4 regions of the Ruegeria sp. CH6 genome follow, and region 1 is predicted to be linked to each of the others. Evidence: riboswitches for the same ligand, from Rfam matches in the RefSeq annotation. Region 1 holds a riboswitch; each other region holds the start of a gene.
What was found. Region 1 has a riboswitch for cobalamin ahead of nrdH (glutaredoxin-like protein NrdH). Riboswitches for the same ligand answer to the same signal wherever they lie in the genome.
Positions count from the first base shown of each region.

Region 1 (5,893 bases):
AGGCCTCGTCGATCTCCTTGGTCGAACACAATGTTGAGAAGATCGAGGAATAGCTGCGCGCATGCACCGCCTCCATGAAGGCGATGTTGGTCAGCACGGCCTCTTCGTGGGGCGTCACGGCATCTGGCATCAAGGCAGGGGCGCCGACCGTGTTCTGGATCGTGTCCAGCAGGGTCAGACCGGTGAAGACGCGGATGGTCAGCTGCTTTTCGTGGTCCGTCAGCGTCGCCCAGCTTTGGATATCGTTGGACAGCGGCACCTTTTCCGGCAGCCAGAAATTGACCGTCAGGCGGTTCCAGACTTCAAGGTCCTTGTCATCCTCCAGCCGGTTCCAATTGATGGCGCGGGGGATTTTGGTTTGGATCATATCTTTCATATCGTTTCCCCTTACAGCGAGCAGGATACGCAGCCCTGCACCTCGGTCCCTTCAAGGGCCTCCTGGCGCAGACGCACGTAGTAGATGGTTTTGATGCCCTTCTTCCACGCGTAGATCTGGGCGCGGTTGATATCGCGGGTCGTGGCCTCGGACGGGAAGAACAGCGTCAGCGACAGGCCCTGATCCACATGTTCGGTGGCCGCCGCGTAGGTGTCGATCAGCGCCTCTGGGCCGATCTCATAGGCATCGCGGTAGTATTCGAGGTTGTCGTTATCCATGAAAGCCGCTGGATAATAGACACGGCCGATCTTGCCCTCTTTGCGGATTTCGATCTTGGACACGATCGGGTGGATCGACGAGGTCGAGTTGTTGATATAGCTGATCGACCCGGTTGGCGGTACGGCCTGAAGGTTGCGGTTATACAGCCCGTGTTTCATCGCGTCCGCCTTCAGCGCCGCCCAATCGTCACGCGTGGGCAGAGTCATTCCATCGAACAGAGCCTTCACCCGATCACTTTCGGGCAGCCAGTCACGGGTTGTATATTTGTCAAAGAATGCGCCTGAGGCATAGCCAGAGTCTTCGAACCCTTTGAACGACGTCTTGCGTTCCTGCGCCAGTTCGCAGGAGGTGCGGATCGCGTGATAGGCCGTGGCCGCGAAGTACACCGATGTGAACTCAACACCTTCGGCCGAGCCATAGTGGATATGTTCCCGCGCCAGAAATCCGTGCAGGTTCATCTGGCCCAGACCGATCGCGTGGCTTTCATCGTTGCCCCGACGCACCGACGGCACCGAGTCGATTGCCGACATTTCGGACACCGCCGTCAGCGCGCGGATCGCAGCGCCAACAGTGCGTCCCAGATCGCCGCCATCCATTGTCTTGGCAATGTTCAGCGAGCCGAGGTTGCAGGAGATATCCGTGCCCAGATGCGAATAGCTGAGGTCATCGTTGAATTCGGATGCTTCATTGACCTGCAAAATCTCGGAACACAGGTTCGACATGTTGATCCTGCCCGCGATGGGGTTCATCCGGTTCACCGTGTCTTCGAACATCACGTATGGATAACCGGATTCGAACTGAATCTCGGCAATGGTCTGGAAGAATTCCCGCGCGTTGACTTTGGATTTACGGATTCGCTTGTCATCGACCATCTCGTGATACTTCTCGGTCACCGAGATTTCCGAGAGCGGCACGCCATAGACCTTTTCCACGTCATGGGGCGAGAACAGGTACATATCGGCGTTCTTCTTCGCCAGTTCGAAAGTGATGTCAGGGATCACCACGCCAAGGCTCAGCGTCTTGATGCGGATTTTCTCGTCCGCGTTTTCGCGCTTGGTGTCGAGGAACCGCATGATGTCCGGGTGGTGCGCGTTCAGATAGACTGCACCCGCGCCTTGCCGCGCACCCAGTTGGTTGGCGTAGGAGAAGCTGTCTTCCAGCAGTTTCATTACCGGGATCACGCCGGAGGACTGGTTCTCAATTCCTTTGATCGGTGCGCCGTGCTCGCGGATGTTGGTCAGCAGCAGCGCCACACCTCCGCCGCGCTTGGACAGTTGCAGGGCCGAGTTGATGCCGCGCCCGATGCTCTCCATGTTGTCTTCCAACCGCAGTAGGAAGCACGAGATCAACTCACCGCGTGAAGCTTTGCCTGCGTTCAGGAAGGTCGGCGTGGCAGGCTGGAACCGGCCATCGAGGATTTCCTCCATGAAGGACATCGCCAGCGCCTCATCCCCACGCGCCAGTGCCAGCGCGGTCATGACAACGCGATCCTCATAGCGCTCAAGATAGCGCTGTCCGTCGCGGGTTTTCAGCGTATACGAGGTATAATACTTGAACGCGCCCAGAAAGGTCGGGAAACGGAACTTCTTGGCATAAGCCGCATCCCAGATCTTGCGCATGAAGTTCTTGGAATACTGGTCCAGCACGGCCTCTTCATAGTAGCCTTCGGACACCAGGTATCCCAGCTTTTCATCCAACGAATGGAAGAACACGGTGTTCTGGTTCACGTTCTGAAGGAAGTATTGCCGAGCGGCCATGCGGTCAGCGTCAAAGCGGATCTTCCCCTCACCATCATAGAGGTTCAGCATCGCGTTCAGCGCGTGATAGTCCTGCTCGTTTATGCTGCTGTCGAGCATTGGTGTCTCCCTAGTTTTTCCAGCCCGGCGCGGACGCGGGCGATGTCGGTCTCTGTTCCGGCCAGCTCAAACGTGTAGAGCAGCGGTACGTTGCATTTCTGGGCGATAATGCGACCGGCCAAAGCGTAGGTCGCACCGAAATTGCGGTTGCCTGTGCCGATCACCCCAACGATCCCGGCGCGTCTGTCCGGTTCGTTCAGAAACCGGATCACCTGTTTCGGAACCGCCCCACGTCCTTCGCCATCGGCATAGGTGGGGCTGATCAGCACATAGGCGTGTCCGGGGTCAGGCAGCGGGTCCATTCCATTCGGAATGCGGAAAGAGGTCAGGCCCAGCCGCGAAACAAAGCGGTGGGTGTTTCCGGATTTCGATGAGAAGTAGACCAGCGCCGGGATCGGCGCTGCCATGGATCAGGCCAGTTGGGCGATCATGTCGGGGCGGAAGCCCGACCAGTGGTCACTGCCGGCCACAACGACTGGTGCCTGGCGATAACCCAGCTCGGTCACATGGGTCATGGCGCTGTCGTCCTGCGTCAGGTCCACGACATCATAATTGATGCCTTTTGCATCCAACGCTCGGGTGGTCGCGGTGCATTGTACGCAGGCGGGTTTGGAATATACGGTAATGCTCATTTATCCTCTGTCCTTTTAATCAAAGCCGAGGACGCCATGGGCAAACAGGCCCGTCAAACGCCCCCGAACCCTCCGTTCGTGGTTATCATTCGAGCTTGCGGCAGGTCTCCTGGCTCGCGGATCATCGTTCGGTCTGGCCTTCCCAAAAGCGTGCTTTCAGTGGCGTGTTCAGCCGAACTCTCCGCTCACAGTTGCGGGGGCAGCGCCGGTTTTTCACCGGTTTCCCTCTTAGCTTTCGACAGGAATCGAAAGAACCGAAGCAACACTATATTGGGTTTCACCAGGGCAAGTTGTCAATATATAGAGTGAAGTGTAGCGAACTTCTTTGTCCGCTCGTGCAGGTTCTGGCAAAATACCAGCGATCAGCCAGCACGTACTCTTGTCGAATCAACTTTGCTTGTGTTTTTTCGCCGTGATGGTTCCTTGAGGTGATTGCCGCAAGGATAAAAGGGAATTCGGTGCGGACGTTTGTCCAAATCCGAAACTGCCCCCGCAACTGTAAGCGGTGAGCAACCCGTCAGAGCCACTGGATCGCCCAAGATCCGGGAAGGGACGGCAAGCTTTGATCCGCAAGTCAGGAGACCTGCCATCATCAGGATGTAACCAACCGGGCGGAGGGCCCGAGGAGGATGAGATGATGGATATCTTCGGGCCAGTGCATTGTGCCGACCTGCCTCCTGTTTCGGGGCAGAGATGGACGCATTTATCTATTTGATTTCGGCAAATTACGTCAGCCAATCCCGGTTCCGCCACCTTGCAAACGCTCTGATTGAGGCCGCGCCTACAGAAGCCCGTGCTGTCAGGTTGGAGGCATCCGGTGATGGGCTTTGGCATGCTCTAGATGATCTCACGGAGCAGGGAGCCAAGCGCATCGAGTTGCGTCCAATTGGTTTGCCGTTTTCCCAGAGCCTCGAAAACTGGTTGCCAAATGCGGCAGCAAGCTGGTTGCACAGGCGGGCAAAAACCGCACCTGAGCTGTTCTTCGCCAAACCGCTGCAAATGGATTCAGACGTCATTCGGGCTGCCGCAAATGCAGATGTTCTGCTGAAACCGATTAGGCCGAAACCTTCCGGTGAGCTCGGCAAAGGGTGGGACAGCCCTCCTGCCTTTCGCCACCATCTATTCGTCTGTGCAGGCCCGCGATGTCACCTGAAAGACGCCCCCAATCTGGTGGATGCGCTTAAAAAAGAACTCGGCCATGCAGGTAAAAGCTCTGAATGTCTGGTGACCACAACCGGCTGCCTGTTTCCCTGCAATGCGGGGCCAGTGATCGTCCACTATCCACACGGCGATTGGTATCGCGTGGAGAACCTAGACGACATCCGGACCTTTGTTTCTCAGGCGCTTTGCGCTGGAACCACTCCTCGATCACTGCTTATTCATCAAATAGGAGATACACATGAACCTGCATAAATTCATCGTGCCGCTTGGATTTGTCGCGGCTACAGCCCAGGCCGATCCGGTCACCGTACAAAGCTGCGGGATCGATTACACCTTCGACAAGGCGCCAACGCGGGCGATTACCCTGAACCAGCAAGCGACCGAAGTGATGCTGGCGCTTGGGCTTGAAGGTTCGATGGTTGGTACCGCTTATCTGGACGATGAAATGCCAGCCCAGTGGAAAGCGGCGTTTGAGTCCGTCCCGGTCCTGGCCGAGAAATACCCGGCCGCAGAGGTGGTGCTGGCCAATGAGCCGGATTTTCTGTTCGCGGGTTTTGGGTCCGCATTTTCCGAAGACAACCTTGGATCAGCGCAGAAATGGCATGATCTGGCTATCGGTACCTACCTGGTTGACGCATCCTGCAAGGAAGCGCATCCGAAGGATGTACCTTTGACCATCGAGCCGATCCTGAACGACATCGAAAAGATCGGGCAGATTTTTGATGTTGAAGATCGCGCGGGCAAGCTGATCGCTGAGACCCGTGCGCGTATCGAGGCGGTTCAGACTGACCCGGAAGGGGCTGGCCGTACGGCGTTTATCTACGACAGTGGCGATGAGACACCTTACTCGATCGGTTGCTGCGGAGGGCCTGCTTTGGTCGCAAGAACCGCCGGGCTGAAAAGCATCAGTGACGATGTCGAAGGCACTTGGGTCGATCTGGCATGGGAACGCGTGGTCGAGGCTGACCCCGATGTGATCCTGTTGATCGAAGCGGGCTGGTCTTCGGCGGGCGAAAAGCGTGCCTACATGGAAAGCGATCCGGTTTTGTCCGAGTTGACTGCTGTTAAAGAGGGTCGCTTCGTCACTGTTCCGTTCTCTGAAACCCTTCTCGGGATGCGTTTTGCCGATGGTGTTGAGAACCTGAACGCCCAACTGGCGGAACTCGAGTAAATGCAATCCCGGTTCCTTGTCCTGTTTCCCACGGCGATGGTCGTAATGGTGCTTGTCGCCATTGCGGGCATTCTGTGGGGGACAGCCGACATAAGCTGGTCGGATCGTGTAGCCATTCTGATGCGCAATGAGGATGCCCCGCGGGGGCTGTCCCTGATTGTGTGGCAGTGGCGCATCCCGCGCGTATTGGCAGTCGGACTGATCGGGGCCGGGCTCGCCCTTGCCGGGGCGTTGATGCAAACAGCCCTGCGAAACCCGATGGCGGACCCATACCTGATGGGTCTGTCATCCGGTGCCTCTGCGGCAGCGGTCGCGGCGATCATCTGGTTGCCGTCCGAAGTGACCGAAACCGTCGGTGTCCCCCTGATCGCGTTTTCAGGTGCAGCGCTGGCGTTTCTGATGACGCTTGGACTGTCTC
Region 1 is NZ_JBQFQS010000003.1:441,478-447,370, forward strand. Features, by position in the region: gene nrdF (class 1b ribonucleoside-diphosphate reductase subunit beta) at 1-376, opposite strand, end outside; gene nrdE (class 1b ribonucleoside-diphosphate reductase subunit alpha) at 388-2,511, opposite strand; gene nrdI (class Ib ribonucleoside-diphosphate reductase assembly flavoprotein NrdI) at 2,493-2,906, opposite strand; gene nrdH (glutaredoxin-like protein NrdH) at 2,922-3,143, opposite strand; cobalamin riboswitch at 3,226-3,417, opposite strand; cobalamin riboswitch at 3,543-3,748, shown strand; gene ACR0CW_RS10800 ((2Fe-2S) ferredoxin domain-containing protein) at 3,837-4,556, shown strand; gene ACR0CW_RS10805 (ABC transporter substrate-binding protein) at 4,543-5,475, shown strand; gene ACR0CW_RS10810 (FecCD family ABC transporter permease) at 5,476-5,893, shown strand, end outside.

Region 2 (5,893 bases), on a different contig from region 1:
CAGATATCTGTGGTGCCCACATTGCCGCAATTCAGGCATTCACGCGCAGTGACGGCCACTTGCTGCATGGCGTCCGAGAGGGGGGTGAGCAGAAGGGCGCGCTTGCGGATCAGATGCAGGACTGCACGACGGGCCGAGCGTGGCCCAAGGCCTGGCAGTTTAGCCATCAGGTCGATCAGATTGTCGATGTCGCTGTTCGAGCTCATGGCTTGCGCTCCTGCAAAAGGGCCGGGCAGGGGTGCCCGGCCTTTGGGTCGTCAGGAGTGTCTATCAGAACGGCAGCTTGATGTCTGCGGGCAAACCCATGCTTTCGGTTAGCTTGCTCATTTCTTCCTGCGAACGTTCGGTCGCTTTGGATTGAGCGTCCTTGATCGCAGCCAGGATCAGATCCTCGACTACTTCCTTGTCGTCGCCGTTAAAGATGGACGGGTCGATGTCCAGACCTTTCAGCTCACCCTTGGCCGAAGCGGTCGCTTTCACCAGGCCGGCGCCGGATTCGCCAACAACCATGATGTTGTTTAGCTCTTCCTGCATTTCGGTCATCTTGGTCTGCAGATCCTGCGCGGATTTCATCATCTTGGCCATGTCGCCCAGACCGCCAAGGCCGCCGAGTCCTTTGAGCATCGGTAATCTCCTGTAAATCGGTTTGACGCTTAAATACGGATGCCGACTGAGCGACACAAGAGGCCAGCGCGCCTCCCACCCATTGTTAAGGCCTTTTGCAGGACAATGGCCCTGCTACTTGCGAATAGCAGGTCCGGGCTTCAGTCTTCCTCGAACGGGTCCCATTCGTCTTCGACTTCGGGCAACGCCTCGGTTTCGACCTGAGCTGCACGTTGTTCGGGGGTTTCGATCTTGGTGATCTTCGCCTTGGGAAACTGTGCAAGGACCGCCTGAACCAGGGGGTGCGCCTCTGCCTCTGTTTTCAGAGCCAGTTCTGCCGCATCCCTCAGTTCGGCGATTGTCGGCGCCTCTCCGTCGGATACAATGGAAACAGCCCAGCGATTACCGGTCCAGCGTTGCAGAGACGATCCTAGCCTGGCGGCAAGATCGGCAGGTGCTTGCGATGCTGGCGTGAATTCTATTCGGCCGGGTTGGTAGGATACCAGCCGAACCCCATTTTCCACCTCGACCAGCAATTTGACATCCCGGTTCGACCGGATCAGTTCGACCACATGCTCGAAGCTCGGATAGCGCGCCAGCGCTGCCTGAACATCCTGCGCCAACGCGGCTGAAGGCGCGCCGCCGTTGCCACGCGGTGGCGATGCATAGGCAGGTGTCGCGGGGGTGTGTGCTTGCGCAACCGGGGCACCATTGCTAGGCACCGGTACGCCACCACCCGGCCCACCAACTGGCGGTGGAGGAGCATCCTGCAGCCGTTTAATCAGTTCTTCGGGGCTTGGCAGGTCGGCAACATGGGTCAGACGGATGACAGCCATCTCCGCTGCCATCATCGCATTGGGCGCGGCGGCAACTTCCTCGAGCGCTTTCAACAGCATTTGCCACATGCGCGTCAGCACCCGCATCGGCAGGGCTTCGGCCATTTGCTGGCCACGTGCGCGTTCGTCTGGCGAAACGGTTGGGTCTTCGGCCGCGTCCGGTGTGATTTTAACGACGGAAACCCAATGAGTAATTTCGGCCAGATCCCTCAGTACCGCCAGCGGATCAGCCCCTTCGGCATATTGGGCACCAAGCTCAGTCAGTGCACTTGCCGCATCGCCGCGCAAGATCATGTCAATCAGATCAAGAACCCGTCCCCGATCCGCAAGGCCCAGCATTGCGCGAACCTGATCCGCACTGGTTTCGCCAGCGCCGTGCGAAATCGCCTGATCCAGCAGTGACGTCGCATCGCGCGCGGAACCTTCTGCAGCGCGGGTGATCAAAGCCAGCGCATCTTCGGCGATCTGAGCGTTCTCTGACCCGGCAATTTTTTTCAGCAGGCCAATCATGTCTTCTGGCTCGATACGCCTCAGATCGAAGCGCTGACACCGGGAAAGAACGGTGACCGGGACCTTGCGAATTTCGGTCGTCGCAAAGATGAACTTTACGTGCTCGGGTGGTTCCTCGAGCGTCTTGAGCAGCGCGTTGAATGCACTGGTCGAAAGCATGTGAACTTCGTCGATGATGTAAATCTTGTAGCGGGCACTGGCGGCGCGGTAGCGCACGCTGTCGATGATTTCCCGGATATCATTGACGCCGGTCCGACTTGCGGCGTCCATTTCCATCACGTCGACGTGGCGGCCTTCCATGATCGCAACGCAGTGTTCGCATTTCCCGCAAGGTTCAGTCGTTGGTCCGCCATTACCATCGGGGCCAATGCAGTTCATGCCCTTTGCAATGATCCGAGCGGTGGTCGTTTTGCCCGTTCCGCGAATGCCGGTCATGATAAAGGCCTGCGCGATCCGGTCGGCCTCGAACGCGTTTTTCAGCGTGCGCACCATGGCATCCTGGCCGACGAGATCAGCAAAGGTTTCTGGGCGGTATTTTCGGGCTAGGACCTGATAGGCGGGGCTGGGTGTGTCGGTCATGTCTGCTCTGGCGGATTCGTATCAAGGATGCAGCGTAGTTGTCCCCGCGGCTTACGTCCACAGCGCACAGGCACGAATTTCGTTTGGGAATACCAGCCGATGCGCATAAGCTGGCCGGACCGATTTCGAAAAACTGAGTTCTGTTGCATGCCATTTCTTAGGAGGAGTAATTTGTGTCTCAGCTGGTGATCTATGCTCTGCAGGTTGGAAATGGCACGCTCGCGCTGACGTCGATACCCGGCAAAGACGGCGACTATTCCGGCGATTTGGATCTGATAGCGAACTGGAAGCCAGGTCTTGTCATTTCGATGACAACTGAGGCCGAGATGGTGCAGCTCGGCGCAGGTGATTTCGGCAGCGATATTCAAAGCCGGGCTAGTCGATGGGCGCATTTGCCGGTGACCGATTTCGGTGCGCCGTCACCAGAAATCAATGAGCTGTGGACCGAGACCAGCGCAGCAGCTCGACATGCACTCTCGGGCGGAGGACGGGTACTGGTTCATTGTCGCGGTGGCTGCGGACGGTCGGGGATGATTGTGCTTCGTCTGATGATCGAATGCGGTGAAAGACCCGAAAACGCACTCCAGAGGTTACGCAAGGTGCGGCCATGTGCAGTTGAAACTGATGATCAGCTAAACTGGGCGACATCGGCAGCTCAGCCGCAGCTCGAGCACTGAATCATGCAGCCGCGTGCTGGCTGATATCGACATTTTGCCTTGGGACGAGCGCATTGGCCTCAAGTAGCGCATATGGTGGACTGGATAGAATGCTGGAAGGCAAAGCGGTATTTGCTGAGCCAAACATCATGTCTGCATATTCATCCAGCGCGTTGGTCTCGACGGACGTATCTGAACCGCAAAAAAACCTGATCTGATCAGGTCCCGCGCGAAAGCGGGCGGTGCAACCATCCGGGCAGTGGGTCAGCTCGCTGCTGCCTTCGATTTCGAATTCTCGCGTTGCTATTGGTCCAGCTGTTGTCATGGCCTGCGCCATAGCACGGGCCATCCTGGCCAGCGCGGGGCAGGTTTTGCCTGTCCGTTGGCAAACTGTAGCCGTAAATTCGTGTGTCTCGTTCTTCCAGATCATGTTGCGCCCTCCGCGCGTGAGACGGGGGCTTGGTACAGGCTGGACTACGCAATGCGGTCAGACCCTGCCCGGACACCCCGCCCGAGTTTCGGTTTCAGTTCCGATGGCAGGTCTCCTGACTTGCGGGTCATCGCTTCGCCGACCTTCCCAGCCAATTGGCCAGTGGCATTTCGGCATTGCTCTCCGCCTACAGTTGCGGGGGCAGTCGCGGCATAGGTCCATTCCAACGTTTCGGGCAGGACCGCACCGTGTTCCCTTTTCATCCCGTACCAGTCCGATACGAGAACCATCGCCTAACCGCTAATGCTTGTGGTCGGCTTGAGTCAAGCTGCATTCCGCCGCGTTCAGTACGCTTCAGAGAACGTTGGCGGGCAGAAACCTCGGCAGGTTGCGCAATACATCCGAATTTCGACGCGCGCGGGCCAGTTGCCATCCGCCCTGAAGCATAATGAACAGTGTATCGGCGGTTTCCTGAGGATGATCGACGCCAAAGCGTTCGGCATGCCCGCGGACCTGCGCAATCCAGCTTTCGTACAGGCGGTATGCGTGATCCCTGAAAAGTTGGTTCTCCGGCCCCTCGAACAGGGTGGCGGATATAGGGCAGGTCTCCCAGCGACCGGATTTGTCAAAGAGCTTTGCGATCTTGTGGCACAGGGTTTCAATACCATCGCGAAAGTCGCGTGCGTCTTTGAAAGAGACCGCAATCAGTTCCAGCATTCCGTCTGACGCCCAGCTTGCCGCAGCAAGGGCCAGATCGGACTTTCCCTTTGGAAAATGATGGTAAAGCGAGCCTTTGGGGGCCTGCGCCTCTGCCAGCAATTCGGACAACCCAACGCCGTTGTACCCCGAGCGCTGGAACAGCTCGGCGGCGGTCTGGATCAGGCGATCTCGGGTTGGTAGCGGACGTTTGGTCATCTTTCATCGATATTGACAGCACTAGACCAAATGGTCCAGATGGAATCATTAGACTGATTGGTCCAGACTTGGTTGGAGGATGCAATGTTGGACAGCCAGCAGAATGCGCTCATCGAGGATTTTCAGTTTCCGGCTGGTTCAGCGACGCTGTCTGCCCGTCTGTTCCTGCCTGCGACCGAGCCTGATACAGTTGTGGTTCTGAACAGCGCCACCGGCGTGCCACGCGATTACTACAGGCATTTTGCACAGTGGCTGGCTGCCGAGCAGGGTATTGCCTGCCTTACATACGACTACCGCGATTTTGGCCATTCCCTTTCGGGGCGCTTGCAGGACAGCGACGTGACCATGGCCGATTGGGCTCTTGTCGATATGCCAGCGGCCCGTGCTGAGATGCGCAGAAGATTTCCGGATGCCAAGCTCTGGGTGATTGGTCATTCGGTTGGCGGGATGTTGGGTCCGGTCCAGCCGGAAATCGAACAGATTGACCGGATGATTTGTGTCTGCTCGGGACTGGTGACCGTATCCGATCATCCCTGGCCATATCGTGCATTGGCTATGTTGTTCTGGTATGGTCACGCTCCCCTGATCGTGCGCCTGAAGGGATATCTGCCGGGTAAGTTGGTTGGGTTTGGAGCTGACCTGCCACCAAAAGTGTACTGGCAGTGGCGAAAGTGGTGTACCGCGCCTCAAAGCTATTTGCCCGAGACCGGAGTTACACTGCCTGAAGCGGATTGGTCGCGTTCGGATGCGCCCGTCGACGTTCTTACATTTGAGGATGATGAGATGGTGCCGCCGGATGCAGTTTGGCGACTTGCAGATGCCTACGGGCCTGCTGCCAGACGTCACCTGTTGAAGCCCGGCGATTTTGGCCTCAAGGGTGTGGGGCACATCGGGGCGTTTGCCCGTCGCAACTCTGCGGTTTGGCCCCGGTTGATCGCGTGAAATAGGGCACCGCATGGCGGTGCCCTTTCCTTCAGAACCGTTTGCGTGATTTCTTATCCTGCATCACGGATCGCACCATTTTCCCAAAGGCTTTGTCACGTGCGCGCGACTGCGCGATTGTTTCAGAGTTACGCCGATCCTCGCGTCGCAGCTTCCTCCATCGCTCTAGACGCGCCGGGTCGAGCTCGCCGGCGCTGATGGCTTCCTGGATCGCGCAACCTGGTTCGGTTTCGTGGCTGCAATCCGCAAAGCGACAGGTTTCGGCAAGTTCGACGATATCCGAGAATACTTCATCGACCCCTTCTTGAGCATCCAGCAGACGCAGGGCGCGCATACCGGGGGTGTCGATCAGCCAACCGCCGTTACGCATCTGGTGCAGCTCGCGCGAGGTCGTCGTGTGTCGTCCACGGGCATCATCTTCA
Region 2 is NZ_JBQFQS010000019.1:6,943-12,835, forward strand. Features, by position in the region: gene recR (recombination mediator RecR) at 1-206, opposite strand, end outside; gene ACR0CW_RS21355 (YbaB/EbfC family nucleoid-associated protein) at 271-624, opposite strand; gene ACR0CW_RS21360 (DNA polymerase III subunit gamma/tau) at 765-2,528, opposite strand; gene ACR0CW_RS21365 (protein-tyrosine phosphatase family protein) at 2,702-3,205, shown strand; gene ACR0CW_RS21370 (hypothetical protein) at 3,207-3,614, opposite strand; cobalamin riboswitch at 3,703-3,920, opposite strand; gene ACR0CW_RS21375 (TetR/AcrR family transcriptional regulator) at 3,969-4,529, opposite strand; gene ACR0CW_RS21380 (alpha/beta hydrolase family protein) at 4,614-5,471, shown strand; gene rsgA (ribosome small subunit-dependent GTPase A) at 5,503-5,893, opposite strand, start outside.
Region 2: linked by a shared signal. The riboswitch ahead of ACR0CW_RS21370 (hypothetical protein) and the one ahead of nrdH (glutaredoxin-like protein NrdH) in region 1 are both predicted to bind cobalamin.

Region 3 (5,893 bases), on a different contig from region 1:
GGCAGCCGCAAACCCGGCCTCATGGGTGGCATAGTCATTGGCCAACAGAAGATCGGTTTCAGTCAGGTCCTGCAGGTGGACGAAACTGTCAGCGTTGGCGACCCGCTGGGTAATTCCGTCCTTGTCCTGTGCGATATGCTCGCCTTCCAGCGCGAAGGAACTGGCATCCAGCCAGGCCTGCCCGGCCTGTTCGCGCGCCTCGTCGGTGTAGGTTTCGGATAGATGAGTCATGTTCAGGCCATAGCTGCCAGGAGCCGGGCCATAGACGCGCGCCGCTGGAACCTGCCCCGCATAGGGGTTCCAGTCGGGCGCTTCGTCACGTTCGCACAAAGCGCGAACCGCCTGACCGTAAAGTGCCGAGAGGGTTGGAAACACGTCCCGGAACAGGCCCGAAACACGCAGAGTGACATCCAAACGCGGGCGGCTGAGGTCGGTAATCGGCAGCACCTCGATGCCGGAAACCCGCTCGGATCCCTTGTCCCAAACCGGTTTCACGCCCAGCAGGTGCAGGGCCATGGCGAATTCCTCGCCAGCAGTCCGCATGGTGGCAGAACCCCACAGGTCGACGATCAACCCCTTGGGATAATCGCCTTCTTCCTGCAGATGCCGGCGCACCAGTTCCTCGGCCAGTTTCACGCCTTGGGTGTATGCGGCACGGGTCGGAACCGAACGCGGGTCAGTTGTGTATAGGTTCCGCCCAGTGGGCAGCACATCCGAGCGTCCGCGATAGGGTGAGCCCGACGGTCCGGCCTCGATTCGTTTCCCGGCCAGTGCGTCGATCAGGGCGCTGCGTTCGGCATGGGCCGAAGGCGCAGGGTCGAAATTGCCCGTCACCTCAGGCACCCGGCCAAAGATGTGCAAACCGTCGCCAAACTGGCTTTCCTTGATGTCGCAGACAAATCGGTCGATGCGGGTGATTGCCTCGGCGGTGCAGGTGGCCTGATCCAGACCAAGGTCGCGTTCGAGCCCGATGGCCTGAGCCTCGTCGCGGATATCTTCCTGCAAGCGGTCTCGGCGTTTAGGGTCAAGCCCGTCTGCGTTCGAGAACTCATCCAGCAGCGATTCAAGCCGAACCATCCGATCCGGCGTGCCGCTTTCCTTCATTGGGGGCGGGATATGGCCCAGCGTGACCGCCCCGATGCGGCGCTTGGCCTGCGCGGCCTCGCCGGGGTCATTGACGATGAAGGGATAGATCACCGGAAGATCGCGGATCAGAACTTCTGGCCAGCACTCGTCGGAAAGGGCGACCGACTTGCCTGGCAGCCATTCCAGCGTGCCGTGTGCGCCGATATGGATCAGCGCATCGGCACCAAGGCTTTTGCGTAGCCACAGATAGAACGCGACGTAGCTGTGGCGCGGGGTGCGCGACAGGTCATGGTAGTCGTCATCGCGCAATTCAGGCGTGCCGCGTTCAGGCTGAAGCGCGACCAGCGCTTTGCCCCGGCGCACGGCAGTGAAGTGAAACGCGCCATCGGTGAATACCGGGTCATCTTCAGGGTTGCCCCAGACGGTTTTCAGATCTGAACGTAATCGCTCTGGCAATTGGGCAAGCGCGGTTCGGTAATCCTGCAGCGGCCACGATATGCGGGCGTCCAGCAGAGTTTCGGCAATCGGCTCTGCGGGTGCAGTGTCATAGCCTTCACCCTGCAAATCGGACAACATCGCCTCGGCCGAGGCCAGTGCATCAAGGCCCACCGCATGGGCCATCTGCCAGTCCTTACCGGGATATGTGGACAGCACCAGAGCAGGCACCTGATCTGCTTTGGGACGGTCGTTCAGATTTAGCCAACCGGTCACACGGTCGATGATTGCTTCGATCCGTTCAGGTTCAGCCCGGTGGGCAAAGCGAGAATACTCAAGGTGCGGGTCGCGTTTGCCGGGCTCTTTGAAAGAAGCGATACCTGCCGAGATGCGCCCATCCACTTCGGGCAAAACCACATGCATGGCGAGGTCGGCGGGCGAAAGGCCGCGTTCCGCCTCAGCCCATGCTTTGCGGCGCGAGGTCGCCAGAGCAACCTGAAACACTGGCACATTAGCAGCGTCCAAGGGGGATGTCCCCGACGTGCCTTTGCCCGAGAACGAGGTAGCATTGATGATTGCGGATGGGTTCAGGGCAACAACCTGTTCGCGCAGCCAATCGGCGGCTGCGGGCGCTTTCAAAGATGGCGCGAACAGCCCAATCGCGTCCAGACCACGGTCTCGTAGGCTGCGGATCAAAGCTGCGACCGGCGCGGTGTCCGCCGAGGTCAGATAGGCCCGATAGAAGCTCACTAGGATGCGTTTCGCGTCGCCCGAGAAGGCCTTGTCTACCGGGATAACGCCACGATCGGGGCACCAAGCTCCGGATTCTGGCAGGGTTTTTGCACCCATCACCGGCCCGGCATAAAGCCCCGCGGCCAGAGCCATCTGAGCCAAGGCAGCTTGCGCGGCCACTTCTCCACCGGTGTCACAGAGATGCGCGAGCCGTCTCAGGGTTGAGACGGGCAGGGTGGAATAGTCATCCAGCCGCGTATCCTCGCGCCCGTCGGCAGGCAGAACCGCCAGCGCGATACCTTTGGTCTGTGCCAAAGCCAAAACCTGCTGCAGACCGTAGGACCAGTAGGGCACACCACCGATCAGGCGGATCAGAATACCCTTGGCCCCCTCAAGTGTCTGTTCGACATAGGTGTCGACGGACAGAGGGTGCTTCAACGCCGTCAGATTGGCCAGCCGCATCGACGGCATACGCCCTTCGGCCCCGCCACCGCGATGCCAGCCCGCCGCAAAAGCGCCAAGGTCGCTGTCCGAAAAGGACAGCACCACCAGATCCGCTGGGCTCTGGCCCAGATCGGTTGGGGTTTCAGTTTCTTCTAACCCGTGGCTTTCGCGGAAGACGACATGCATGGCTTACTCGGCAGCCTCAGCTACACCTACGAGGATATCACGGATCGCAGCCTCTTTGATGTCGTCATGCTCGGCGATCACCACCAAACGCGAGCGGCGTTCCTCGCCGGGTTCCCATGGGCGGTCGTATTGGTGACGGACGCGGGCACCAACAGCCTGAACCAGCAGACGCATCGGTTTGCCCTGAACGGCGGCATAGCCTTTGACGCGCAGGATGTTCAGCTCAGTCGCCAGGCGTTCGATTTTGGCAACCAGATCGGTTGGGTCGGTCTGTTCCGGCAACTCGACGATGATGCTTTCGAAATCGTCATGCTCGTGATCGTGGTGTCCGTCGTGATGGCTTGGGCGGGCGTCCATGTCATCCTCGGCAGCGGCTTCGAGGCCCAGAACAACGCGCACGTCTACGGCGCCTTCGGCGACTTCTACCACAGGCAGCGGGCGAGGGGCCTCGGCTGCGATGATCTCTTTGGCCTTGGCAACACCCTCGGGACCGGCCAGATCGGGCTTGGTCAGCAGGATGATATCGGCGCAGGAGATCTGGTCTTCGAACACCTCGGACAGAGGCGTTTCGTGGTCGATCGAGTCATCGGCCAGGCGCTGGGCGTCCACGGCTTCGACATTCGGAGCGAAGCGCCCGGCGGCGACGGCCTCGGCATCGGCCAGAGCGATCACGCCGTCAACGGTGATCTTGGAACGGATATCCGGCCAGTCGAATGCCTTCAGCAGCGGCTTGGGCAGCGCGAGTCCGGAGGTTTCAATCAGGATGTGATCGGGGCGCGGTTCCAGCGCCATCAGCGCTTCGATAGTTGGGATGAAATCATCGGCCACGGTGCAGCAGATGCAGCCATTTGCCAGTTCCATGATGTTTTCCGCCGGGCAATCGGGAATTGCGCAGGATTTCAGGATGTCGCCATCGACGCCAACGTCACCGAATTCATTGACAACAACGGCCAGACGTTTGCCCTGCGGGTTCTGCATCAGGTGCTTGACCAGTGTGGTTTTGCCCGAGCCCAGAAAGCCAGTGATTACAGTAACGGGAAGTTTTTCGAGGTTGCTCATTTCAGGGCTCCAATCGGGGGAATGCGGGCCGCACAGTTTTTGCGGAAATGTTCAGGGCGCTCACGCCATTTCACAAGGCCGTCTTCGGTGGCGAGATATTTGGTGACGCCTTCGACGATGGTCTCGACGTGGTCGGTTTCGTTGAGGTTCTCATACACAAAGGTCCAGCGGGATGGTCCGCCACGCAGTACGATCGAACACCCCTGATCGCAGTTCGAAAGGCATTCAACGGCCTTAAGATCAATGCCATCTGGCAGCTCGGCCTCGGTCAGCGCTTTATGCAATAATGTGCCGGGGCGCTGGTCATCTTCCTCGACAGGAAGGCCACGCCGGCAGGTGGTGCAGACCAGCAGTTCAACTGGTATCGTCTCGGTCACGTCTCTCATCCCCCCTTCACGGTTTTCGGGGGACGGGGTATGCGCGGGCCTTGGCCCGACACCGGAACACCCCGTCCGGTCTGGTCTTCGGGCGTTGGCAGGTCTCCCGGCTTGCGGATGTCAGAGGTATCCTCTGGCAGGTGTCCTGCCTTCCCGGCCTGCAGGCCAGTGGCTTTGGGCACCTTCTCCGGTCACGGTCGCGGGGGCGGCTGCATTTGACGGCATTCCATACCGCTGATGCATTCCCTTTTCATCTGCTTGCACAGACACCAACGAAAGGGACATGCGGCAAGCAAAGGGGCGTTGTCAAGCGAATGGAGGCGCTCTCAGATCACCGGGATGGAAAAGCGACTTGCAGTGGTCAGTCAGCGGCATCCGCTTTGATCCGTTCTTGCAACCAGGTCTCAAAGAGGCGGGCAGAGGCCGTCGGGCGGGGCGCGCCATCTGAGCGGATCAGGTAATGGGACTGAGCAAAGGGAATCGGTGGTCCGGCGATCTGCAAGGGCGCACCCTGCGCAATCGCATTCCGGGCAAAGCGTTCAAGGATTGTGGCGTAGCCTGCCCCCGCCATCACAAGTTGCAACGCGGTGACCGTTGTATCCGCCGAATATTGAGACTGAAGTTCAGGCTGGTGAATGCCATGCGCTTCAAAGTATCGCGCCCAGTTGTCTTCATATCCAAGGATATGGATCAGAGGACTTTCACGGAACTCTGTCTTGCTAGGCGCTGCAGTGCCGGATCTGCAAACCGGAACAAGGAATTCATCCGAAAGTTTCTCTGACCTGAGCCCCGGCCAGTCGCCATAGCCCAGCCGAATATCGATATCCACATCGCTGGAACCCATGGTGTCATTCCAGATGTGAGTCACCAATCGCACAGGGATGTCGGGATGTTGGCTGGTGAATTCAGGTAGTTCGGCAGCCAGCCAATAAGTCATGGTTGAAATTGCCGCACGAACGGTCAGCGTCTGCTGAGAAGCTGGGCCAAACAAACTGTTGGTCGAAAGGGTTATGTTAGACAGAGCGCGCCGAACGGTCAAAGCATAGGACTGGCCAAGCTCGGTCAATTCCAGTCGTCTTGCCTGTCGAGTGAAAAGAGGTTGGCCCAACTCGGCTTCCAATGAACGGATATGCAGGGATACTGCGGTTTGTGTCAGACCCAGCTCTTGCGCGGTAGCAGTGAAATTCAGATGGCGAGCGGCAGCTTCGAAACTACGCAGCCAGGAAGGGTTTGGTAGACGATCCATTTATCACCAAAAATTTTTGCCCATAAGCTCGATTATTATTCGTTTCATTTGCGGGTTATCAAGGTGAATACTCCGCGTGAAAACGGTTCGGGCATAGCCCATAGGGAGGATTCGCAATGAAGGTTGGATTTATCGGTCTTGGGAATGTGGGAGGTAAGCTCTCGGGTTCGTTGCTGCGCAACGGAGTTGATTTGACAGTTCATGATCTGAACACGGATCTGGTTGCTGAATTTGTTGCGCAGGGTGCCAAGGCTGCTGAAGGTCCGGCGCAACTGATGCGGGATTGTGATGCGGTTATCACCTGCTTGCCATCCCCTGCGGCATCGGA
Region 3 is NZ_JBQFQS010000002.1:62,917-68,809, forward strand. Features, by position in the region: gene cobN (cobaltochelatase subunit CobN) at 1-2,883, opposite strand, end outside; gene cobW (cobalamin biosynthesis protein CobW) at 2,887-3,942, opposite strand; gene ACR0CW_RS04595 (DUF1636 family protein) at 3,939-4,328, opposite strand; cobalamin riboswitch at 4,399-4,608, opposite strand; gene ACR0CW_RS04600 (LysR substrate-binding domain-containing protein) at 4,681-5,565, opposite strand; gene ACR0CW_RS04605 (NAD(P)-dependent oxidoreductase) at 5,682-5,893, shown strand, end outside.
Region 3: linked by a shared signal. The riboswitch ahead of ACR0CW_RS04595 (DUF1636 family protein) and the one ahead of nrdH (glutaredoxin-like protein NrdH) in region 1 are both predicted to bind cobalamin.

Region 4 (5,893 bases), on a different contig from region 1:
GGCTGCAAGCGGCAAGGTCCAGATGCCCAGAACATCGCCGGTAACGGTGATAACCAGAACTGCACCTGCGGCAGCGCCAGAGGACAGGCCGAACAGGAACGGGTCGGCAAGATCGTTTCGGGTGGTGGTCTGAAGCACGACCCCGACAACACCAAGGCCCGCGCCGATGACAGCAGCAAAAAGAGCGCGTGGTAAACGCAGGTCGAACACGATCCGATGCAGCGGGGACATGTCGCCTTCGCTGATGCCAGTGCCAAGCGAAATGGCGGTCAGGACGTCCGCAACAGGGATCGGCGTGGTGCCATAGATTGTCGACACCAGCAAAAGGGCGACCAGAACGGCCGCCCCCAGCAGTGTTGTCCGGCCCAACGGGCCCATTCAGTTGATCTCGGCGTGCATTTCGCGCGCCATTTTCTCGATCGCTTCGATGTTTGCCGGTCCAGGTGTCAGCTCTTCGTAGCGCAGACCGATCCAGCGTTCATTCTTGACTGCGTCGGTCTGGGACATCACGGGGTGCTCCTGCAGGAATTTGAAGGTATCCGCAGCGCCGTTGCCGGTCTGGTAGTCCAGCAGAACCAGGAATTCAGGGTTCGTGGCGGCGACGGCCTCCCACGAGGTGCGGCCCCAGCTGGTGTCCAGATCATGGGTTACGTTTTCGCCACCAGCGGCAGTGATCATCGCGTCAGGGATTGCGAACTTGCCCGCGGTAAAAGGCGCATCAGCCGGACCATCCAGCAGGAAGACGCGGGGTTTCGCCAGATCTGCGGTTTTGGCTTCGATGGCAGACAGCTGGCCTTTCCAGCCATCGACCAGTGCTTCGGCCTTGTCCTCAACATGCATGACTTTGCCCAGACGCAGAACGTCATCGAACAACAGGTCCATGCTGGCTTCAGGCCGGTCCTTGTTCAGATGCACGCAGCTTTCGGTCAGGACCATGGTCTTGATACCAAAGGGGGCCAGCGTGTCCGGAGTGACTTCGCCGCCGGGCTTCATGCCATAGTACCACCCGGCAAAGAAAAGATCGGGTTCTACTGCTACCAGATTTTCGACAGTGGGGTATTTCGGCGCCAGTTCGGGGATGTCACCGCGCAGCGTATCGAATTCCGGGCTGGTCTTGTACCATCCAGTGATGCCAGTCAGGCCGACGATCTTGTCCTGCAGGCCAAGCGCAAAGGCCATGTCGGTCATGTTCATGTCGTGCACGACCAGCCGTTCGGGCGTTGAGTCAAAAACAAGCGGTTCGCCGCAATTGTCTACGGTGACCTCATGTGCGGCCGCACTGGTGGCGAGGCCGGTGATCAGCGCCACGGGCCAGAGTTTCAGGTTCATGGAAAGCTCCTGTCAGTTTGTAAGCTTGGTTTTTCGGATGTCGAGTGCGGGGATCACCCGGTCTTCGTGTTGAAAACACAGGTATTCGACGCCAAAGGTTTCGCGCACGCGCTGTGGCGTCAGGATGTTGCTGACTGGTCCAAAACCCGTCAGTCGGGTGGATTTCATCAACGCAACATGGGTGGCGAACTCAGGGATCATGACCAGATCGTGGACGATCATGACCACGGTGATACCAAGATCGGCGACCAGCGAGAGCATGCGCCCCTTGGCATCGGGATCCAGATGGTTGGTGGGTTCGTCCAGAAACAGCAGCGACGGGTTTTGGGCCAAAGCGCGCGCAATATGAGCGCGCTGACGCTCGCCTCCTGATAGGGTCGACATCTGCTTGCCTGCCAGATGATGCAGCTCGGTCAGGTCAAATATCCTGTCCAATGCCTGTTTATGTTCATCTGCAGATCGGTCGCCTTTGATGGGAATCTGCCCCAAGGCTACGTAATCTCTCAGTCGTAACCGTCCATCGGGCAGTTCCTGCTGGCTTACAACAGCGATGGTCCGGGCGCGGTCCTGAGGCGATAGCGATCGCAGGCTTTGACCGCGTATCAGTACATCCCCAAGCGCGATGGTTTCGACACCACATAGCAGGTTCAGCAGGGTGGTTTTGCCCGCGCCGTTCGGGCCTGCGATGGCCAGTACTGATCCCTCGTCCAGATCAAAGGACACACCCTGCAGCAGCACATCACCGTTCAATGCATAGTACTCGAGATTTTCGGCAACCAGAAATGTCATGCCTGACCTCCAGACAAGATGCGCGGCATGCGCGACAAGGTTTTGGTGTAAAGGGCAGGGGGTCTGTCCGTGGCATTGGTCCAGCCGTCGGCGCTGTCCTGATATTGCCAGGCAAACGCGGCCAGCGCTTCAATGTCCTGCGCTGAACTAATGCGACCGAACAGGTATTGCGCTTTGTCCGCAGCCTGAAAGCCAACGGTCGTAGGATGTGAACAGCCAGCCATGCAGGAAACCCCTCGGATTGCGAAGCAGGACGGAAGCTTGTCCGCAATCGCCGTTCGAAGCGCATCGGCACTGTCCGAGCCCTGACAGGTCTCGCAAATCAACAGGAAATGATCAGAGTTTTCAGGCATTACGCGCTCCACTTACTGACAATCCGGGTGATAAGCAATGTAATAACGTAACAAGTAATTTATTACAGCTCGGATTTGCGATGCTGTGCCACTGCCGGTTTTGAAAATACAAAGCGAAGAGTTTATTTGCTTCCGGCATGGTCCGCTCCACTTGTTGCCAAGTGCGGACAGAAGGTGCCGTATATGTACACACGCAGATTACGCGCCATCAAAGCCTCCTTCCAGGACGCCCCGCCCCGGGTTGGTTAAACATCTGATGGCAGGTCTCCTGACTTGCGGGTCGATGCTTGGCCAACCTTCCCGGCCTTTGGGCCAGTGGTCTTTTGGCTTCGCTCTCCGCCTACAGTTGCGGGGGCAGTCACGGCATTGGTACGCAGAACGCACCGCACCGTATTCCCATTTTCATCCCTCGGACAAACCGCCGGGAACCATCTCGTGTCAGCTAGTCTGGTGTCGATAGCGTTGTCAAGCGCCAGCTGAAGGCTTGGTCAACGCAGGGATAGGTTTTTACTTCACGACCCGAAGCATCGGCCGGCGGGTGGTGTCGCCGCGTCGGTCGCTACCGGTCGGAAAGCGATTGGCAAGCGTCAGACCAGCCTGAATCAGATGGGGATCCGGATAGCCGCCTGTAACAAGGTTGACGGCATCGCGCGCTTCGGGCGTGTTGTCGCGCCGCATGTGATGCAGCATCTTCATCAGCGCAAGCTCATCGCATGTCAGTGACCCACGCTGTTCAAGGCAAAGCGGGTCGTTGAAGGCCAGCCCCGCCGGGCGGCAATGCAATGTGACCTTGACGATTTTATAGATCAGATGCGCGATGTTCAGGCCCTGATCAACGCCCCAGCGTTCGATGGCCGTGGAATAGGCGTGTTGCCACGATTGCGTATCGGGATCGGCAAAACTGAGGATGAAGTGTCGCATAACAGGCAACAGTCCCAGCTCAAAATCATCGAAGTCTGGTCTGCCCGCAGCTGGTCTGTCGCCGTTTGATCCATAGACTGAAAAGCTCATGCGCGCTTCCTTTCAGAATTTGGGGAATGCGCCGACAGGCTGAGCACGTTTTCCGGCAGCTCATCTGCGGTCAGTTCTGTTTGTGGGCGGGGTGCGGTGGCATGTGCAGGGAACCGCAGGTCGGCTTCGATGGCCTCGCGGAGTTTCGGTTTCAATGCACATCCATGTCGGCTGGCAACAGCATCCATGGCCAGCAGGTCAGCAAGCGATTTTGTCATTATCTGGTTGTCTCTTGGTCAGCGTCGGGCAGGGCGGTGACCGGGCGTGAATCCAGAGAATCTGACTAGGTCGGTGCTTAACTGACAAAAATAGTCGGAAAAAGCAATAAGGAAAAGACGGACCGGTTGCGACGGCCCGTCTTCCGGCGGGAAAACCCGCCTTCCAAGGCGAAAGCCAACCCTGCGAACCTGGGTCAGCTAACTGATGGGGTTATCAGCCGCCGTTGGAATTCGCGAGCGCAGGCTGGGCAAAGTCATTCGCTTCAGGGGTCAGATCCTGCGCGCCGGTGCCCGGCATCAGTTCGAAGCCAAGATCGAACTGATCGAGTGTCGAAGCCAGTTGTGCCACGATCTCGGTATCGCCTTCAGATTTGGCGGTGCCATCTGCCAGCATGTCGGTCAGCTTACGTTCGCCGGTCATGACCTTTTCTAGATCAGCGCGGTTCAGACTGATCGACAGGTCGGCGTTTTCCGCAGTCTGGTCAACGATATGGGTCAGGGTGGCGTTGCTCATTTCAACCACAATGTTTTCATCGCGATCCGGAATCGACAGGTTGATGGTGAACTCCATGTCGGCCGCTTTTTCGCTGTTGACGCGGATGCCGAGAAAATCCAGCCACATGGTGGTCTGCATCGCCTTGATCGTGTCCGGACCGGTGGTCTCGATGGTGGCGCCCTGCGGGATACCGTTGCGCAGTTCATAGGCCGCGCCCAGGAATGAGTTGCGAACCGACGGGCTTTCCTTTTGGTACCCGATCTGCTCGAACGCGTCGGCAAGCAGGTCTTTGGCAGCCTGGTTCTGCGGTTCGGCATAAACCAGTTTGTTGAGGATCTCGGTCGCCTCCAAATACTTGCCGGCATCGACCAGTTCTTGCCCTTTCGCCATGATCGGTTCGGCCCCGCCCATCATCTCGACAAACAACGGAGCGCTGTCTTCGGGCGAAAGCGGTGTCAGCGTGGTCGGGTTAGCATCCCAATACCCCAGGTATCGGTTGATAACCGCACGGCTGTTATGCTCGACGGAACCGTGATAGCTGCGCGCCGCCCATTGCTGCTGCAGGCTTTCCGGTACCTCATAGACATTGTGCACCTCATTGATGGTGACACCCTTGTTGGCGAGGTTCAGAACGCCGTTGTTGAGGTTGGCATAGGTATCGCGCTGCGCCCGCATCACTTCCTGAATGCGGTCATTGCCGAACCGTGGCCAGGAGTGAGAAGCAAACATCACCTCTGCCTCCTGGCCGAACTCGTACAACGCATCGTTGATGTGCTTAGACCAGCTCAGCGCATCGCGGACCAGTGCACCGCGCAGGGTGTAGATATTGTGGATCGTGCCGGTGATGTTTTCCGCCGCCCAGAAGGCCTTGAGGTCTGGGAAATAGGTGTTCATCTCGGCAGGGGCTTCGGTGCCGGGCGTGTTCTGGAAGATCATACGGACACCATCAATGGTGATCTCTTCATAATCGTCCGAGACATAGCGGGTTGGCTCGATCAGGCCGGTGGTCCCGGCCGAGATGTTCTTACCGATCGACTGATCCACGTGACCATAGGGGTTACGCGGCAGCAGCACGCCATATTGGAAGAACAGGCGGCGGTTCATCACGTTGCCTGCATAGACGTTCTCGGAAACCGCATGTTCCATGAAGCCAGCTGGCGCGATGACCTCGACTCCGTCTGCAACGTCTTCGTCAGTGATGACACCACGAACGCCGCCATAGTGGTCAGCATGCGAGTGTGAATAGACTACGGCCTTAACGGGAAGTTCGCCGACCGTGTCGTTTAGTAGTTTCAGCGCTGCTGCGGCTGTTTCTTTCGAAGCCAGCGGATCAAAGATGATCCAGCCAGTGTCGCCCCGAATGAACGAAATGTTGGACAGGTCGAAACCGCGGACCTGATAGATTTTGTCATCCAGAATCTCAAACAGACCATAGTTCATGTTCAGAATTGCCTGACGCTGAAGCGACGGGTGGATCGAGTCGAATTCCTGACCTTCCTCAAGCAGGAAGTCATAGCTGCCGATGTCCCAGGCAACGGTGCCGTCTTCGGTTTTGATCTGACGGTAGTCGGGGACGGCGATTAGACCCTTGCTGCTTTCTTCAAAGTCGCGCTGATCTTCGAACGGCAGAGAGTCACGCATCAACTCCTGAAATTCGACGGTGAAGCGCGAGGGCGCTTTGCCCTTGGGGTCAAAAT
Region 4 is NZ_JBQFQS010000004.1:237,400-243,292, reverse strand. Features, by position in the region: gene ACR0CW_RS11995 (FecCD family ABC transporter permease) at 1-378, opposite strand, end outside; gene ACR0CW_RS11990 (ABC transporter substrate-binding protein) at 379-1,329, opposite strand; gene ACR0CW_RS11985 (ABC transporter ATP-binding protein) at 1,342-2,118, opposite strand; gene ACR0CW_RS11980 (DUF1636 family protein) at 2,115-2,471, opposite strand; cobalamin riboswitch at 2,713-2,919, opposite strand; gene ACR0CW_RS11975 (hypothetical protein) at 2,979-3,482, opposite strand; gene ACR0CW_RS11970 (hypothetical protein) at 3,479-3,700, opposite strand; gene ACR0CW_RS11965 (alkyl/aryl-sulfatase) at 3,915-5,893, opposite strand, start outside.
Region 4: linked by a shared signal. The riboswitch ahead of ACR0CW_RS11980 (DUF1636 family protein) and the one ahead of nrdH (glutaredoxin-like protein NrdH) in region 1 are both predicted to bind cobalamin.